2 regions of the Thioclava sp. L04-15 genome follow, and region 2 is predicted to be linked to the other one. Evidence: riboswitches for the same ligand, from Rfam matches in the RefSeq annotation. Region 2 holds a riboswitch; the other holds the start of a gene.

Region 1 (9,192 bases), on a different contig from region 2:
GCAGGAAGTAATCGCGCAGCCCTTTCACGCCGCCGAACCCGCCGATCCGCGTCGGCAGCGGCTGCGGCAACGGATGATCCGTGCGCCCCGCATAGGAAAAGACCGCGTCGATCCCGTGCTCCGCCAGATGGCGGGCGAGGCGGCTGGCTTCGGTGGTGCCGCCGAGCAGCAGGAGGCGCGTCATGGCTGATCCGTGGTTGAGCATCGTGGGTCTGGGCGAAGATGGCCTGAGCGGGCTTTCGGATGCAAGCCGAAGCGCGCTGGCGCAGGCCGAGGTGATCTTCGGCGGGCCGCGCCACCTCGATCTGGTCGCGGCGGGCGAACGTGGCAGGGCTTGGCCCGTACCCTTCGATATCGCCCCGGTTCTGGCCCTGCGCGGGCGTCGGGTCGCGGTTCTCGCCTCGGGCGATCCGTTCTGGTTCGGCGCTGGCGGCTCGCTTGCCGCACATCTCGCGCAGGGGGAATGGCGCGCCTATCCGGTGGCGGGCACCGTGTCTCTGGCCTGTGCGCGGCTTGGATGGAAAATCGAGGAGGTCTCGGCGCTCGCCCTTCACGCGGCGGGGTTCGGGGGGCTGCATCGGGCGCTTCATCGCGGTGCGCGGTTGGTCGTGACGCTGCGCGATGGAGAGGCCCCGGAGGCCTTGGCCGCATGGCTGGTTGCGCAGGGCTTCGGGGCGGTCGGGATGCATGTGCTTGAACGTCTGGGGGGGCCGCATGAACGCGTCCGATTTGCCCGCGCCGATCGGTTCTCTTTCGAGGATATCGCGGCTCCGGTTGCGGTAGCGCTCGACGCGGTCGATCTTCCGCAGGGTAGCGGTCTGCCGAAGACGCCGGGACTGTCCGAGGATCGCTTCGCCCATGACGGGCAGATCACGAAGTCTCCGGTACGGGCGTTGACGCTGGCAGCACTTGCACCACGACCGGGGGAGTTGCTCTGGGATATTGGGGGCGGATCGGGCTCGGTCTCGGTCGAGTGGTGCCTTGCCGGAGGACGCGCGATCACCATCGAACCCCGCGCCGACCGGATCGCCAATATTCGCGCCAATATCGAGACATTCGGTCTGTCGCGGCAGATGAAAACCGTCGAGGGGCGCGCGCCCGACGTGCTGGCCGATCTGGCGTCGCCCGATGCGGTCTTCATCGGCGGCGGCGGCTCGACGGCACTCTACGACTGGCTTTGGTCGCATCTGCCCGAGGGGACACGGATCGTCGCCAATGGCGTGACGCTCGAGACCGAGGCGCTGCTTGCGGGGCTTCAATCCCGCCACGGCGGCAGCCTTCTGCGAATTGAACTGTCGCGCGCCGAGCCGCTCGGCTCAATGCGCGGCTGGTCGGCCGCGCGGCCCGTGGTGCAATGGAGCGTCACGCGATGAGGGTGGGTGGGATCGGTTTTCAGCGCGGCGCGTCTGCGGCGTCGCTGCGTGCAGCGCTGGCATCTGTCGGGCCGGTGGACCGGGTCGCGACGGCAGCGCCGAAGGCCGCGGAACTGGCGGCGGCGATTGGACGCGAGGTCGAGGGCGTCGATGTGACAGGGGTCGCCACACCGACGCGATCGCAGGCGTCGTTTGCGGCGCACGCCACAGGATCCGTGGCCGAGGCGGCGGCCCTGGTGGCCGCAGGGCAAGGTGCGCGACTGATACAGGCACGCAAGATCATCGGCGGCGTGACCATCGCCGTCGCAGAAGGAGACGAGGGATGACGGTTCACTTCATCGGAGCAGGGCCGGGAGCGCCCGATCTGATCACGCTGCGCGGGCGCGACCTGATCGCCTCGTGTCCGGTCTGCCTTTATGCGGGCAGTCTGGTGCCGCAGGCCTTGCTTGCGCATTGCCCGGCGGGGGCGAAGATCGTGAACACGGCGCCGCTGAGCCTCGACGAGATCATCGAAGAGATCGCGGCGGCCCATGCGGCGGGGCAGGGCGTGGCGCGGCTGCACTCGGGCGATTTGTCGGTCTGGTCGGCTATGGGAGAACAGCTGCGCCGCCTGCGCGAACTGGGCATTCCCTATGACGTGACGCCGGGCGTGCCGAGTTTTGCCGCCGCAGCGGCGACGCTCAGCGCGGAACTGACCCTTCCCGGGGTGGTGCAGTCTGTGGTGCTCACGCGGACCTCGGGCCGTGCGACGGCGATGCCGCCCGGCGAAACGCTGGAGAATTTCGCGCGCACGGGGGCGGTGCTGGCGATCCACCTTTCGGTCCACGTGCTCGAGAAGGTCATCGCGGATCTTAGCCCGCATTACGGCGCCGATTGCCCTGTCGCCGTCGTCTGGCGCGCAAGCTGGCCCGATGAGCGTGTGGTTCGCGCAACGCTCGGTACGTTGCGCGCCGCCATCGGCGCCGAGATGGAGCGCACCGCGCTGATCCTTGTCGGACGCTCCATCGGGGCCGAGGATTTCGATGAAAGCCGCCTTTACGCGGGCGATTACGACCGCCGTTACCGCCCCGTCGGCACCGATCCGCGCTTTCCCGAAACCGCGCCGGAGCGGGGAGAATGACACCGGGACTGGTGATCTCCGCCCCGGCCTCGGGGACCGGAAAGACGACGCTGACACTGGGGCTTCTTGCGGCGATGCGCGCGCTGCGACTGGATGTCCAGCCCTTCAAATGCGGGCCCGATTACATCGACCCGACCTTTCACCGCGCGGCGGCGGGACGGGCCTCGTTCAATCTCGATGCCTGGGCGATGACGCCCGCGCAGATCGCAGGCCTTGCGGATCGCGCGGCGGATATCGTCGTGGCCGAGGGCTCGATGGGGCTGTTCGACGGGGTGGCCTCGAAGGGCGAGACCGGCACCGGGGCCAGCGCCGATATCGCGGCGCTGATGGGCTGGCCGGTGGTGTTGGTGATCGACGCCTCGGGGCAGGCGCAGACGGCGGCGGCGGTGGCGCAGGGCCTCGCGCGGTTTCGCAAGGGCGTCACGGTCGCGGGGGTCGTGCTCAACAAGGTCGCTTCGCCCCGTCACGAGGCGCTGGTGCGACAGGGTTTCGAGGGGATCGGGGTGCCGGTGCTGGGCGTGCTGCCACGTTCGGCAGGGATCGAATTGCCCTCGCGCCACTTGGGTCTCGTGCAAGCCGAGGAGACGGGGGATCTTGCGCGGCTCCTGAGCGAGGCCGGTCGCATCGTGGCCGAGCACTGTGACCTCGCCGCGATCCTGGCTTGCGCGAAGGCCTCGCCACCCGACGCCTCGCCATGCCGCCCGGTGCCGCCTCCCGGCAGCCGGATCGCGCTTGCTCGCGACGCCGCGTTTTCCTTCGTCTATCCGCACCTGATGGAGGGCTGGCGCGCGGCGGGCGCCACGATCCTTCCCTTCTCGCCGCTGGCCGATGAGGCCCCCGATCCGAGTGCCGATTGCTGCTGGCTGCCCGGAGGCTATCCCGAGCTTCACGCAGGGCGGCTTGCGGGCAATGGAACCTTCCTCGACGGGATCCGCCGCTTCGCGCAGACCCGTCCGGTTCACGGGGAATGCGGCGGTTACATGACGCTTGGGGCGGGGATCGTCGACGCCGAGGGAAAGCGCCACGAGATGCTGGGGCTTCTGGGGCTCGCGACCAGCTTTGCCAAACGCAAGATGCATCTGGGCTATCGCCGCGCCGAGCTGATCGCGCCGCTGCCGGGCCATCGCGCGGCGTCGGCATTGCGTGGCCACGAGTTTCACTATGCCTCGATCCTGTCGCAGCCCGATGCGCCGCTCGCCCGTGTCTTCGATCCCAATGGCGACGCGGTGCCCGAAACCGGATCGCTGTGCGAGATGCCGGGCGGCGGGCGCGTCACCGGCACTTTCTTTCACCTCATTGCGGAGGCCAGCGCATGAGCGGTTTCGTTTCCTTCGTCTCGGCGGGGCCGGGCGATCCCGAGCTTCTGACCCTCAAAGCGGTCGATCGGCTCCAGCGCGCCGATGTGATCCTGTTCGACGATCTCGCCTCGGGCCCGATCCTCGCACATGCGAGCGCTCGGGCCGAGCTGATCGCGGTCGGCAAACGGGCGGGGCGGCCCTCGCCAAAACAGGATCATGTCAGCCGGCTTCTGGTCGATCACGCGCGCGCCGCGCCCCGCATCGTGCGGCTCAAATCGGGCGATAGCGGGATTTTCGGTCGCCTCGAGGAAGAGCTTCGCGCGCTTGATGCGGCGGGGATCGAATACGAGATCATTCCCGGCGTGCCCTCGGCCTGCGCGGCGGCGGCGGCGGCGGGTCTGCCGCTCACGCGGCGGCTGACGGCGCGCAGGGTGCAGTTCGTGACCGGGGCCGATATCACCGGGGATCTGCCCGAGGCGTTGAACTGGTCCGCGCTGGCCGATCCGGGGGCGACGACGGTCGTCTTCATGGGCAAGCGCACCTTCCCGCGCCTCGCCGCGAGCCTGCGCGATCACGGCCTGCCGGGCGAGACGCCCGCGCTTCTGGCCGAGGCCGTGGGGCACCCGCAGCAGCACCTCATCCGCACCACCGTGTCTGAACTGGCGGAGCGATTGGCACAAAGCCGATCCGACCAGCCCGCGCTGATCCTTTACGGCCCGCTTGCCCCTGATGGAGGCGCGAAAAGCGCGCATGAAGAGTGATCGAAACTTGACGCGGCCCGGCGGGTCGCGTTTACCTGAAACCCTGTTTGGTGCCCGCAGATGCGCAAAGCGCAGGGCTCAATCGGGAACGGGGAAGGGTGGACCAAATTGCGGCACCCGAAGCCCCGGCCGCCCCCGCGACTGTATGCGGTGAGCGCGCTCCGACAAGACCACTGGGGATTGCCCCCGGGAAGGTGGAGTGGCGCTTCGACCCGCGAGCCAGGAAACCGGCCAGCAGCCACATCAACCGCCGTCGGGTGTGACGGCAAGGAGAACGCGATATGCATATCGAACCCGGCATCGTCACCGGTGCCAAGATCGTCCTGAGCTATGCCACGGCGGCCACCGCCGGTCTTTATACCCTCAAGATCGCCGCGCAGGCCGTACGCGAACAGGGCCCCGTTTCACTGATCGCCCGCGCCGCCATCGCCACCGGCGCGGTCTTCACCTTCTTCCAGATATTGCCGCATCATGCGGTTGGCGTTTCCGAGGTGCATTTGATCCTCGGTTCGACGCTGTTTCTACTGCTTGGTGCCGCGCCTGCGGCGATCGGGCTGGCGCTGGGGCTTCTCATTCAGGGCCTGTTCTTCGCGCCCTTCGACCTGCCGCAATACGGGATGAACGTGACGACGCTTCTCGTGCCGCTCTTCGGGCTGCAACTTCTTGCCAAGCGTCTGATCGCGCCGGGCACGGCTTACGTCGACCTGAAATACGGTCAGGCTCTGGCGCTTTCGACGGCCTATCAGGGCGGGATCGTGGCATGGGTCGCGTTCTGGGCGCTCTACGGTCAGGGGTTTGCCGAGGTGGGGCAGGTGCTGACCTTCGGGGCGGCCTATATGTCGGTGATCCTTCTCGAGCCGCTTGTCGATCTGGCGGTGCTGGCGCTTGCGAAGCGTGCGTCCGCCCTGCGCGGCAGCGGCTTCGTCACGCCGCGCCTCTACGCCTGAGCGACGTCCGCTGAACGACGACGAAAGGGGGCCGCCAATGGCCCCCTTTCCCCTGGAGAGACGCATGATCGAACTTGCCCTGATCGGTATCGGCACCGGAAACCCTGATCACGTCACCTTGCAGGCGATCGAGGCGATGAACGCTGCGGACCTCATCATGATCCCGGTCAAAGGCCCCGAGAAAACCGAACTGGCCGAACTGCGCCGGACATTGCTCGCGACGCATCTGAAAAATCCCGAAACGCGCGTGGTCGAGTTCGACCTGCCGGTGCGCGACGTGGTTACGACCAGCTATGGCGCGACCGTCGCGGATTGGCATGGCGCGATTGCCGAGGCCTGGGAGACGGTGATCGTCGACACGCTCGACCCCGGAACCCCCGGCAGGGTCGCCCTGCTGGTCTGGGGCGATCCGATGCTCTACGACAGCAGCCTGCGTATCGCCGGGATATTGGGGCGTCGCATTCCGCTGAGACCGCGCGTCATTCCCGGCATCACCGCGATACAGGCGCTTTGCGCAGCCCATGCCATTCCGCTCAACGAGGTGGGTGCGCCGGTCATGATCACGACGGGGCGGCAGCTGCGCGACCACGGTTGGCCGGGTGATGCGGAAACCATCGTCGTGATGCTCGATGGAGAGTGCTCGTTCCGGTCGCTCGATCCCGAGGGATTCCGGATTTGGTGGGGTGGGTGCGTGGCGATGCCGCAAGAGCGCCTTGTCGCCGGAGTTCTGTCCGATGTCGCTGCGGAGATCGTAAAGGTCCGGGAGACCCTGCGGGCGGAAAACGGCTGGGTGATGGATATCTATCTGCTGCGCCGGATCGGTTGAACCTGCGAGACCTCGCCTGTGCGACTGCGAACGGGGGATCGGCTGGCCCGCAAGTTTTCGGGAGGCGGAAGCGCCTTTCATGACCATTCCAGCCACTTTTTCGGCGCCGCGCGACGCCTGACCCGGCACACCCGCTTGACGGGCGCGCGCGAGAATGTCACCTCTGAGCGCGAAGCGACAGGGGCGCTCGGGCAACCGGGCTGAGACGAACCCTTAGAACCTGAACCGGATAATGCCGGCGGAGGGAGGCGCACGAGACGGTCCGGCGCGTTCCCGCCTTCCCTCTCGCACCCTTCCTGACGCCAAATGCTCAAGGAGAGTGCGATGGAAGATCCCGGCCAATATCTCGCGATGATGCGACAGACCGCGCCGCTCGTTCACAACATCACCAATTACGTCGCGATGAACGTGATGGCGAATGTTCTGCTCGCGGCGGGGGCTTCGCCCGCGATGATCCATGCCCGCGAGGAGGCGGCCGAGTTCGCGGGCATCGCGCAGGCGCTGAGTGTCAATATCGGGACGGTCTCGCCGCCCTGGGCCGAGGCGATGGAGGCGGCGGCAACGGTCGCGGGCGAAAAGGATGTGCCTTGGGTGCTTGACCCGGTCGCGGTCGGCGCGACGGGGTATCGGCGCGCGCTAGGCGCGCGGCTCCTGGCGCTCCGCCCCACGGTGATCCGTGGGAATGCGTCAGAGATCCTCGCGCTCGCGGGGGCGGTCTCGGCAGGCAAAGGGGTGGATGCGGGCGAAAGCGTCGAGACCGCAGAGAACGCCGCGCGCGCGCTCGCCCGGCATGGCGGCGCGGTGGTCGCGGTGACGGGTGCGGTCGATTTCGTGACCGATGGCACGCGTGCGGTGCGGATCGCGAATGGCGATGCGATGATGCCGCGCGTGACGGCCCTGGGGTGTTCGCTGACCGGGGTGGTGGCCGCGTTTGCCGCAGGTCAGTCGCCCTTCGAGGCGACGGTCGCGGCGCTGGCCTATTACGGCCTTGCGGGGGAACGCGCGGGGGCCGCGAGCGAGGGCCCCGGAACCTTCCAGCCGGCTTTCCTGGATGCGCTCCATGCAATTGATCCGGCAGCTCTGAACGCCGGTGCGAGGATCGAACTCGCATGATCCCGCCGCTTTGTTTCGTCACCGATCCGGTCGCGCCGCAGCCGGTGATCGCTCAGGCCCTCGCCGCGGCCCAGGGCGGTGCGGGCTGGGTGCAGCTGCGCGACAAGACCCTGCCGGATACGGAGTTCGCGGCGCTCGCCCGGGCGCTGATCGCAGCGCTTGCGCCTCATGAGGTGCCGCTCATCGTCAATGATCGGGTGGAGATTGCGATCTCCGTCGGTGCGCCGGGGCTCCATATCGGCCAGAGCGACGGCGATCCGGCGGCGATCCGCAGCCGGATCGGGCCGGAGATGATCCTTGGTCTCTCGATCGAGGCCGAGGCGCAAATCTCCGCCGTGCCTGCGGGCGTGGACTATCTCGGCGTCGGACCGGTCCATGCCACGGGATCGAAGCCCGATCACGCCCCGCCGATCGGGCATGAGGGCTTCGCGGCGATCGTCGCGCGTACGGAGCTCCCTTGCCTCGCGATCGGCGGCATCACCAAAGCCGACGCCGCCGCGATCCGCGCGGCTGGCGGTGCCGGGATGGCGGTGATCTCGGCGATCTCGCGTGCTCCCGACATGGCGCTTGCCGCCAGAACCCTGTGCAACGCATGGAGCGACACATGATCCCCAACATTCTTTCCATCGCCGGTTCCGATCCCTCCGGCGGCGCCGGTATCCAGGCCGATATCAAGGCGATCTCGGCCAATGGCGGCTATGCGATGAGCGTGCTCACCGCTCTGACCGCACAGAACACGCGCGGAGTGCGGGCGGTCAGCCTTTGCGACACGGATCTGATTGCGGCGCAGATCGCAGCTCTGCGCGACGACATCCGGATCGACGCGATCAAGATCGGGATGCTGGGAGACGCCGCGATCATCGAGTGCGTGGCCGCGGGGATCGACGGGCTCGACTGCCCGGTGGTGCTCGACCCGGTGATGGTGGCCAAGGGTGGCGACCGTCTTCTGGAGGAGGCAGCCGTGAGCGCGTTGCGAACCCTTCTGCCGCGCGCCGATCTGATCACCCCGAACCTGCCCGAGGCCGCCGACCTGCTGGGCTGCGACGAGGCGGAAACCCTCGAACAGATGCGCGAGCAGGCCCATGCGCTGCTGGCGCTCGGCCCGCGTGCGGTTCTGATGAAGGGGGGACATCTGAAAGGCGAACAGAGCCCCGACATGCTTGTCACCAGGCACGATGAACTCCGCTTCGATGCGCCCCGGATCGCCACGTGCAATACCCATGGCACAGGCTGCACCCTGTCCTCCGCGCTCGCGACGGGGCTTGGCATGGGGTTGCCGCTGCCCGAGGCGACGCGGCGCGCCAAAGCCTATCTGAGCGGAGCACTCGCCGCCGCCGACCGTCTCTCGGTCGGGTCGGGGCATGGGCCGGTGCATCATTTCCACGCATATCACGAGGACGACCAATGAGCTTCACCCGAGACCTCGCACGCGAGACGGCCTCGCTGCGCCGCCAGATCCACGCGATGCCCTTCAATCGGGAGCTGGCCGAGGGGCGGCTCGATCCGGCGATCTTCCAGGGGTACATCATTCAGGACGCGCATTACCTCGAAGGTTTTGCCCGCGCCCTCGCTTTGGCCGCATCCAAGGCCTCCGATGCGCCGAGCGTGGCGCAGCTTGCGGGATCGGCGGCGGGCGCGATCGCGGTCGAGCGAGAATTGCACAACCATTACATGGGGTTATTCGGCGTGTCCGCGGACGATTTCGCCGCCATCGCGCCCTCGGCCGCCTGCGATCACTATGTCTCTTTCCTGCT
Region 2 (9,192 bases):
TGTCTCGAATGGGGGTCAGCTCTCGGAGAGAGCGACCTTCATGTCCTTGACCTGGTAGATCACTTCGCCATCGGCCTCGACGATCCCGTCGGCGACGCCCATGGTCAGCCGGCGGGTCTGCACGGCCTTGGTGAAATCGACCTTGTAAGTCAGCATTTTACGATCGGGACGGACCATGCCGGTGAGCTTCACTTCGCCCACGCCGAGCGCATAGCCGCGACCCTGCCAGCCACGCCAGCCGAGGTTGAACCCGGTGAGCTGCCACAGGCCATCGAGGCCGAGACAGCCGGGCATGATCGGGTTGCCGGGGAAATGGCACTCGAAGAACCACAGGTCGGGGGTGATATCGAACTCGGCGACCACATGGCCCTTGCCGTGCAGACCGCCATCGCCCGAGATCTCGGTGATGCGATCCATCATCAGCATCGGAGGAGCCGGAAGCTGCGCATTGCCGGGGCCGAACAGCTCCCCGCGTGCGCATTTCAGAAGATCCTCTTTCCCGAAGCTCGTCGGAAACCCTGCCATTGGCGCTCCTTCCCGGTTTTGGCGTGCTTTTGAAAACCCTCTATCACCGCGCGGCTGAGCGGCGCAAGGGTAACGGCGCGGGCGCATCCGAACGGTTCCATTGAAACCCGAGGCGAAAAGTCGCATATAAGATGACGAGGAGGGCCAACATGGCTGTGAAAAGCTCGACAGAACAGCGTCGCGGGCAGGAATGGCTCGCCAAGGGCGGGCTGCGCCCGACCCGTCAGCGTCTTGCGCTGGCGACGCTTCTCGTGGGCGATGGCAACAACCGTCACGTCACTGCCGAGAGCCTTTATGCCTCCGCACTTGAGCGCGGCGAGAAAGTTTCCCTCGCGACCGTCTACAACACCCTCAAGGCCTTTTGCGAGGCGGGGCTGATGTATGAGATCGCCGTGGATGCATCGCGGAGCTATTTCGACACCCGGATGGACGATCACCCGCATTTCTTCTGGGAAGATGACAACCGCCTGTCGGACGCGCCTGCCGAGGAACTCAAACTTCTCTCGGTGCCCAAGCCTCCCGAAGGCGCAGAAATCACCCGCGTCGATGTGGTGATCCGGGTCCGCAAGACCTAATCGCGCGGCCGCGCCCCTTCGCCCAGATATTCTCTCAGCACTGGCGGCGGATCGGCCAGCAGCGCGGTCGTGTCCTGCGGCGGATGCGCCTTGCCTTCGGCCACGAGAACGGTTTGCGGGCAGAGCACGCGCGCGTCCTCGGGATCGTGACTGACCATCAGAACGGTCGTTCCCTGTTCGCGCGCGATCTCGGCCACCAGCGCAAGCATCTCCGTCTTCAGCGCGGGACCGAGGGCGGCGAAAGGTTCGTCGAGCAGCAGCATCGGTCGCGCCCGCAGCAGGGCGCGCGCAAGGCCCGCCCGGCTTTGCTGTCCCCCCGAGATCTGCCCCGGCTTGCGCTTGCCCAACCCTTCCAATCCGACGCGGGCAAGGGCCTCCTCGATCTGCGCGCGTGCCGCGCGGTCGATTTTGCCTTTCGGGTTCAGGCCGAGGGCGAGGTTCGTTTCAAGCGTCAGATGCGGAAAGAGGTTCTGATCCTGAAACAGGATCGACAGCGGGCGTTCTCCCGGCGCAGTGCCGGTGATCTCTGCACTGTCCCAGAGCACCCGTCCCGCACTCGGCGCAAGAAATCCGGCGATCACCGAAAGCAGCGTCGATTTGCCCGCGCCCGACGGGCCGATCACGGCGACGCTCGCGCCGGTTTCGATCTCAAGATCGGCGCTCAGGCGGAAGTCGCCCTGTTCGATGGCCAGTTTATCGAGAGTCAGCATGATGTCCTGCGCGGTCGAGCGCCCAGAAGAGCGCGAATGTAAGTGACAGCAAGAGCGTCGCCGCGCCCGCCGCCTGATCCATCCGATAGGAGCCCATCAGCTGGAACAGCGCCAGCGGCAACGTGCGGGTCTGGCCATCGGAGAAAAGCGTGATGACGCCGAGATCACCCATCGAAAACGCCGCCGCGAGCCCTGCCGAGAAACCCAGAGGCCGGGCGAGACGCGGCAGCGTCAGCAGGCGCAGCCGCGCGATCCCGCGCATCCCCAGCGAGGCGGCGAGCCGGTCGTAGTCGGATTGCAGCGTGCGGATCTCGGGCATCAGGATGCGGGTCGCAAAGGGGATCGACAGCGCGGCATTCGTCAGCAGTACCATCGGCAGGGCGAGGCTCGTGGGGTTGATGAAGGGCCGCGCAATGAGAAACGCGCCCGTGCCCATCACCAGCGCCGAGGCCGTCATCGGCAGCATCGCCGCGATCTCGGCCCAGCGGTGGCGGGTGGCGGCCAGCGCCAGCGGCAGGGCGATGATGAGCGTGACGAGGGTGGAGGCGAGCGCGATCACAAGTGAGGTCAGCGTCGCGGGCCAGATCATCGCGGGCAGCTCGGGCAGGGCGGGCAGACCACGCGCGAAGACCGCGCCGATCGGGGCGAGCAGGAAGGCGGCGGCGAGCACGATCGCGAGCGCGTCGAGGGAGGTGCGCCCCGCACCACCTGCGAGTTGCGGGATGGGTCGCGTTGTGCGGTCATGGCCCGCGCCGAAGCTCGCGGGCATCGTTACGCGCGCCGCGATCAGCAGCGCCGTGACCGAGATCGCGACCTGCACCAGCGCGAGGCTCGCGGCGCGGCCCATGTCGAAATCGAAGCGGAAGGCCTGATAGATCGCAAGTTCCACCGTGGTGGCGCGCGGGCCGCCGCCAAGGGTCAGTGCCACCGCGAAAGAGGTCAGGCAGACGAGGAAGATCGCGAGGAACGCGCCGGGCAGGACAGAGCGCAACATCGGGCGTTCGAGATGGCGGGTGACCTCGGACGGGCCGAAGCCAAGCGTCGCGGCAAGGCGGAAGCGCTCGGCAGGGATCGCCTGCCAGCCATGTAGGATCATCCGCGTCGCCAGCGGCAGGTTGAAGAAGACATGGGCGATGATCACCCCCTGCGCCCCGTAGATCGTGATCGGCTCGATCCCCAGAGGCGCAAGCATGGCGTTGACCAGCCCGCGCCGCCCGAAAACCGCGATCAGGCCGAAGACGGCGACGATCACCGGCAGGATGAAGGGTGCGCCAAGCAGCGAGATCAGCGCCCCGCGCCCGGGAAAGCGGCGGCGGTGAAGCGCGCGCGCGACCGGGATCGCGAGCACGCAGGAGATCAGCGCCGAAAGCGCCGCCTGCCAGAGCGTGAAGCGGATCGCGGCGAGATCGGTTGCGCGCAGCCCGGTCAGCCCGCCTGCTCGGATCGCCACCGCCGCCAGCGTGCCCAGAACGAGCGCGACCAGAGCCGCGCTCGCCAGGGCCGCAGGCGTTATTTCGCGAAGGCGCGCTGCCATTCTTCCAGCGCCGGTCCGCGCAGTTTCTCAGCCTCGTCCTCGTCCAGATAGAGCGTCTTGTCGGGCATCGGCAGGGTCTGGAAGACCTCGGGCAGCTGGTCATGCGGCAGCTTCGCCGGGAAGGACCAGTTGGCCGTCGCGATCATGCCCTGAAAATCGGGGCTCAGCACGTAATCGAGGAATTTCTGCGCCAGCTCCGGGTGCTTCGAGGTCTTGAGCTGCGCGACCAGTTCGGGGGAGAAGTAATGCCCCTCGGGGAAGATCGCCGCGACCTTGCTGTCATCTTCTTCCGCCATGATGTGATAGGCGGGCGAGGTGACGTAGCTCATAACCATGTCCGCTTCGCCATCGGTGAACATCCCGTAGGCTTCGGACCAGCCCGGCGTCACGGTCAGCACCTTGGGGGCCATCTTTTCCCAGGCAGCCTCGGCCTGGTCGCCGTAGATATCCTTCACCCAGAGCAGCAGCGACAGGCCCGCGATCGAGCTGCGCGGATCCTCGATGACGATCTTGTAGGCGTCTTTCGGAGCGTCTAGCAGTTCCTCGAAGCTTTTGGGCGGGTTTTGCAGCTTCGTCTTGTCATAGATGAAAGCGAGCTCGGACCAGTCGAAGGGCAGGAAGATCGGATCGTCCCATTTGACCGGCATGGCCAGATCGGAAGTATCCTCGTTATGCGGTGCAAAGAGGCCGGTGGCGCGCGCCTTGGCGGTCACGTCGGTATTGAGACCAATCGCGATATCGGCCGAGGTCTTGTCGCCTTCGAGCAGGATGCGCGGCAGCACATCGCCTGCCACGAATTTCAGATCGCAGTCGCAGATCGCCTCGAACCCCTTCTCGATCGCGGGGCCGGGGCCCCATTCGCTCGTGAAGTAGTCGGGCGCGTAGACGGTGAGCACGGGCTTGTCCTCGGCCGCCGCCATCGTGGCGATCAGGCTCAGGGCTCCCGCAAGCATCAGGTGGGTTTTCATGCCTCACTCCTTGGGCTTGCCGGGCGGAGTGGGGCCGGGGGATCCGGCTACCTTCCCTCCGCCGGTCTTAACCGGTTCAGGTTCAACGGGTTCGCGAAGATCGCATCTCAGCCAGCCTTGCGCCGGCACCCCGAGGTGAGGCGCAAACTAAGGGCAGGCGCAGGGCGGTGCAAGTATGAAGGCGAGGGCGCCGGGGCAGGTCATGGTGCGATAGAGTGGTGAGAGGGCATGCGCCAAGCGCTCCCCGGCGGTGCCCCGTGGCGCGCCTTTCCTATGTTGCGCACCACCATCCGCGTTGCCTCGCCACGCCCCGGTTGCTAAAGCAGACGCCAAACATACCCGATCGAGGCCGCGCCCATGTCCTTCAACACATTTGGTCACCTGTTTCGCGTCACCACCTGGGGCGAAAGCCACGGGCCCGCTCTGGGCGCGACGGTGGATGGTTGCCCTCCGGGGATCGAGATCGACGAGGGGTTCATCCAGCAATTCCTCGACCGCCGCCGTCCGGGCCAGTCGAAGGAGACGACCCAGCGCAAGGAGCCCGATGCGGTGCGCATCCTCTCGGGCGTGTTCGAGGGCAAGACGACAGGCACCACGATCCAGCTGATGATCGAGAATACCGACCAGCGGTCTAAGGATTACGGCGAGATCGCGCGGCAGTTCCGCCCCGGTCATGCAGACATCACCTACCACCAGAAATACGGTGTGCGCGATTATCGCGGCGGCGGGCGCTCGAGCGCCCGCGAGACGGCGGCCCGTGTTGCCGCTGGCGGTGTGGCGCAGGCGGTGCTGCGCCAGCTGGTCCCTGATCTGAAGATCTACGGCTACATGGTCCAGATGGGTGCGAAGCATATAAACCGCGCGCGCTTCGACCGCAGCCAGATCCTGCAAAACCCCTTCTTCATTCCCGATGCCGAGGCGGTCGACGAATGGGCCGATTACCTCGCCGCGATCCGCAAGGGGCAGAACTCGGTGGGCGCCGCGATCGAGGTTGTGGCGGAAGGCTGCCCGGCGGGTCTCGGCGCGCCGATCTATGCGAAGATGGATACCGAACTCGCCGCGGCGATGATGTCGATCAACGCGGTGAAAGGTGTCGAGATCGGCGAGGGGATGGCGGCAGCGGCGCTGACCGGCGTCGACAATGCCGACGAGATGGTGATGGGGCCGAACGGGGTGGAATATCTGTCGAACCACGCCGGCGGCATCCTCGGAGGGATCACGACCGGCCAGCCGATCCTCGTGCGCTTCGCGGTCAAGCCGACCTCGTCGATCCTGACGCCCCGCCGCTCGGTCAATGTCGCGGGCGAAGAGGTGGAAGTGATCACCAAGGGCCGCCACGACCCTTGTGTCGGTATCCGCGCGGTGCCGGTGGCCGAGGCGATGATGGCCTGCGTGATCCTCGATCAGTTCTTGATGGACCGCGCTCAGACGGGCGGGATTCGCGGCACGATCGGGTAAAGGGAGAGGGGCGCTGCCCCTCGGCGCTTGCGCGCCTCACCCCGGGATATTTCTGCCAATTCGAAGGCGCGAAAAGCGCCACCTCCCGCCGGTCTGACGCATGGCAGGCATGACGTGACGTTGCGCCGCCTTGCAGGGACTGAACGGGACGGTTTATTCTGAAGGTCCGGGCCGCTTCGCCCGGGAGTGGAGAGGTGAATGGCCGACGCAGATCAGATCCATCGCGGACGCAAATTCGATCAGGTGCTTGAAGGCGCGCGCGAGATCTTCCTGCGCGACGGTTTTGACGGTGCCTCGGTCGACGATATCGCGAAGGAGGCGGGCGTCTCCAAGGCCACGCTCTACAGCTATTTCCCCGACAAGCGGCTGATGTTTCTCGAGGTGGCGCGAACCGAGTGCCAGCGTCAGGCCGAGCAGGCGAGCGAGACGATCGATTTCAGCCAGCCGCCCGAAGTGGTGCTGCCTCTGGCGGCCGAGCAGATCATCGATTTCATGGCCTCCGATCTGGGGCAGGGGATCTACCGGCTCTGCGTGGCCGAGGTCGAACGCTTCCCCGATCTGGGCCGGGCCTTTTATGCCTCGGGCCCGCAGCTCGTGCATGACAAGATCTGCGCCTATCTCGAGCAGGCGGTCGCACGGGGGGAGCTGGAGATCGACGATCTCGATCTTGCGGCGCATCTTTTCGCAGAGCTGTGCAAGGCCGAGCTGCATGCCAAGCTGCTTTTCGGGATGGGCTCTTGCTCCTCTCTCGACAAGGAGCGCGTGATCAAGGGCGCGGTCGAGATGTTCCTCGCGCGCTACGGCACAAAAGGCTGAGGGCGCGCGGGGCTGGTCAGGCCAGGTCGCGCACCATCCACTGATTGCCTTCGCCGCGCTGGAGCTGGAACCGACCCGTCTTGATCAGCAGGTCCGAGAGTTTCGCGCTGCCATAGGTGCGGGTGTCGAAATCCGGGTTCGCCTGGGTGATGAACTGGCCGAGCTGGCCGAGCGAATACCATTCCTCTTCCAGGCCGATCGCCTTCATCGCGTTGGTGATGATCGGGATCGCCTCTTTCGGCTCCTGCTTGCCGCCGGTGGATTTCGGTGCGCTGCCTTTACCGGGGCTGGGTTTCGCGCTGGGGCCGGGCGTCTCGCCATTGCCGAGGTTCTCGACATAGATGAAGCGTTTGCAGGCCTTGCGGAAGGCCTCGGGGGTTTTCTGCTCGCCGATGCCGTAGACATCGAGACCCTGCTCGCGGATGCGCGCGGCGAGCCGGGTGAAATCGCTGTCGGAGGAGACCAGCACGAACCCGTCGAAGAGGCCGGAATGCAGGAAATCCATCGCCGCGATGACGAGGCCGATATCGGAGGCGTTCTTGCCCTTGGTATTGGCGAATTGCTGGTCCGCGACCAGGCCGAGCTCGGCCACGCGCTTTGCCCAACCCGCCAGGCGCTGCGCCGACCAGTCGCCATAGATCCGGCGCACCGAGGCCTCGCCCAGCGAGGCGATCTCCTCGAAGATCGCCTCGGCGTAGGAGGCAGGCACGTTGTCAGCGTCGATCAGCACGCAGAGCCGTGGCGCGCGGGCGGCGGGCGAGGCGTGGGGGAAGTCGGGCAGCTCGGGCATTGTCTCTCCTGACGTTGTCCCCTGTGAGGTAAGGCGCTGCCCCTTGCTTGGCAACCGTTCGTGGTGCGGATCGCTTGGCGAGGCGGCGGCGACCTGCAGTATTCCAACGAAAAACGCCCCCTCGTGTCCGAGGGGGCGTCTCTCATCTCGATTTAGCAGCGATCACAGATCGACATGTTTGCCCTTGTGCGGGGCCCAGAGCTTCTTGTTCGTCAGGTAGAGAAGCGAGCTGAGCAGCACGAGCATGATCACGGCCACGAAGCCCCAGCGCTTGCGCGCCTCGAGCTTGGGTTCCGCGGTCCACATCAGGAAGGCCGCAACGTCCTGCGCCATCTGCTCGACGGTCGCGGGGGTGCCGTCCTCATACTCGATGAGGTCTTCCGAAAGCGGAGGCGGCATCGCGATCCAGCCACCCGCGAAGGTGTGGTTTCCGTAGAAGATCGAGCCCGCCTCTTCCTTTTCCTCGCCGGTATAGCCGGTCAGGATCGAGAAGATGTACTCGGGGCCGCCCATGCCGCGGAAGAGCTGGTTGAGGCCGAGGCCGTAGGGGCCGTGGAAGCCCGCCCGCGCCTTCGCCATCAGCGACAGGTCCGGGCCCATGCCCTCGCCGGTCACTTTCGGGAAGTGGTCGGTTTCCTTGCCGGGACGGTCCTCGCCGGTTTCCTTGTCGACCATGTCGAACTCGGCGGCGTAGGCACGAACCCAAGCCGGGTCCATCATCGGGCCGCCTTCATCGGCCAGCGTGCGGAAGGGCACGAACTTCATGCCGTGGCAGGCCGAGCAGACCTCCCGGTAGACCTGGAAGCCGCGACGCAGCTGCTGCTGGTCGAAGGTTCCGAAGGGGCCCTCGAAAGAGAAGTCGATATTCTCGACATGGCTTTCGCCACCGCCCGCGGCCAGAGCGGGACCGGCGAAGAAGCCGGTGCCGATGGCCAGTGCCGAAATGGCGGAGATCAGAAGATTTTTCATTTTGCGTCCCTCTTCCTTACTCACTCGGCCGGTTTGATGTCGTAGTGATGATTGAAGTCTTCTTCGATCGTCGCGGGCAACGGCGCCGGCTTCTCGATCAGGCCCAGCAGCGGCAGGATGACCAGGAAGTAGACGAACCAGTAGGTCGCGCCGATCAGCGAGATGTAGGGGTAGATCCCGTCGGTCGGCATCGCGCCCACCCACATCAGCACCACGAAGTCGATCGCGAGCAGCCAGAACCACCATTTGAACATCGGGCGATAGGCGCCCGAACGCACTTTGGAGGTGTCGAGCCACGGTGCCAGCGCCATCACGATGATCGCACCGAACATCGCGAGCACGCCGAAGAACTTCGCGTCGACGATGCCGAAGGTGATCCAGTTCACGAGCATCACGACCCAGACATCGGCGGTGAAGGCGCGCAGGATCGCGTAGAAGGGCAGGAAGTACCATTCGGGCACGATATGCGCAGGCGTCGCCAGCGGGTTCGCCTCGATGTAGTTGTCGGGGTGGCCGAGATAGTTCGGCATGAAGCCCACGACCGCGGCGAAGATCAGCAGCACGACGGCCAGCGCGAACAGGTCCTTGATCACGAAGTAGGGCCAGAAGGGCAGGGTGTCCTTCTCGGCTTCCGCCTTCGAGCCCTTGCGGACGTCAACGCCGGTCGGGTTGTTGTTGCCGGTGGTGTGGAAGGCCCAGATGTGGACCACGACCAGCGCGGCGATCACGAAGGGCAGCAGGTAGTGCAGCGAGAAGAAGCGGTTCAGCGTCGCGTTGTCCACCGCCGGGCCGCCGAGCAGCCAGGCCTGGATGTCCGGACCGATGCCCGGGATCGCGCCGAACAGGC

Evidence for each region. Region 2 has a riboswitch for thiamine pyrophosphate ahead of thiB (thiamine ABC transporter substrate binding subunit). Riboswitches for the same ligand answer to the same signal wherever they lie in the genome.
Region 1: linked by a shared signal. The riboswitch ahead of thiM (hydroxyethylthiazole kinase) and the one ahead of thiB (thiamine ABC transporter substrate binding subunit) in region 2 are both predicted to bind thiamine pyrophosphate.

What each region holds. Positions count from the first base shown of each region.
Region 1 covers NZ_MPZW01000003.1:347,781-356,972, reverse strand. The annotation lists gene BMI90_RS10085 (cobalt-precorrin-6A reductase) at 1-184, opposite strand, end outside; gene cbiE (precorrin-6y C5,15-methyltransferase (decarboxylating) subunit CbiE) at 183-1,373, shown strand; gene BMI90_RS10075 (cobalamin biosynthesis protein) at 1,370-1,699, shown strand; gene cobM (precorrin-4 C(11)-methyltransferase) at 1,696-2,493, shown strand; gene BMI90_RS10065 (cobyrinate a,c-diamide synthase) at 2,490-3,809, shown strand; gene cobA (uroporphyrinogen-III C-methyltransferase) at 3,806-4,552, shown strand; cobalamin riboswitch at 4,584-4,803, shown strand; gene BMI90_RS10055 (energy-coupling factor ABC transporter permease) at 4,834-5,499, shown strand; gene cobF (precorrin-6A synthase (deacetylating)) at 5,564-6,325, shown strand; TPP riboswitch at 6,495-6,589, shown strand; gene thiM (hydroxyethylthiazole kinase) at 6,650-7,438, shown strand; gene thiE (thiamine phosphate synthase) at 7,435-8,046, shown strand; gene thiD (bifunctional hydroxymethylpyrimidine kinase/phosphomethylpyrimidine kinase) at 8,043-8,846, shown strand; gene tenA (thiaminase II) at 8,843-9,192, shown strand, end outside.
Region 2 covers NZ_MPZW01000001.1:106,943-116,134, reverse strand. The annotation lists gene fabA (bifunctional 3-hydroxydecanoyl-ACP dehydratase/trans-2-decenoyl-ACP isomerase) at 16-525, opposite strand; gene irrA (iron response transcriptional regulator IrrA) at 675-1,100, shown strand; gene BMI90_RS00585 (ATP-binding cassette domain-containing protein) at 1,097-1,810, opposite strand; gene BMI90_RS00580 (thiamine/thiamine pyrophosphate ABC transporter permease ThiP) at 1,794-3,344, opposite strand; gene thiB (thiamine ABC transporter substrate binding subunit) at 3,320-4,312, opposite strand; TPP riboswitch at 4,349-4,455, opposite strand; gene aroC (chorismate synthase) at 4,670-5,770, shown strand; gene BMI90_RS00565 (TetR/AcrR family transcriptional regulator) at 5,969-6,586, shown strand; gene BMI90_RS00560 (NYN domain-containing protein) at 6,603-7,376, opposite strand; gene BMI90_RS00555 (cytochrome c1) at 7,539-8,345, opposite strand; gene petB (cytochrome b) at 8,366-9,192, opposite strand, start outside.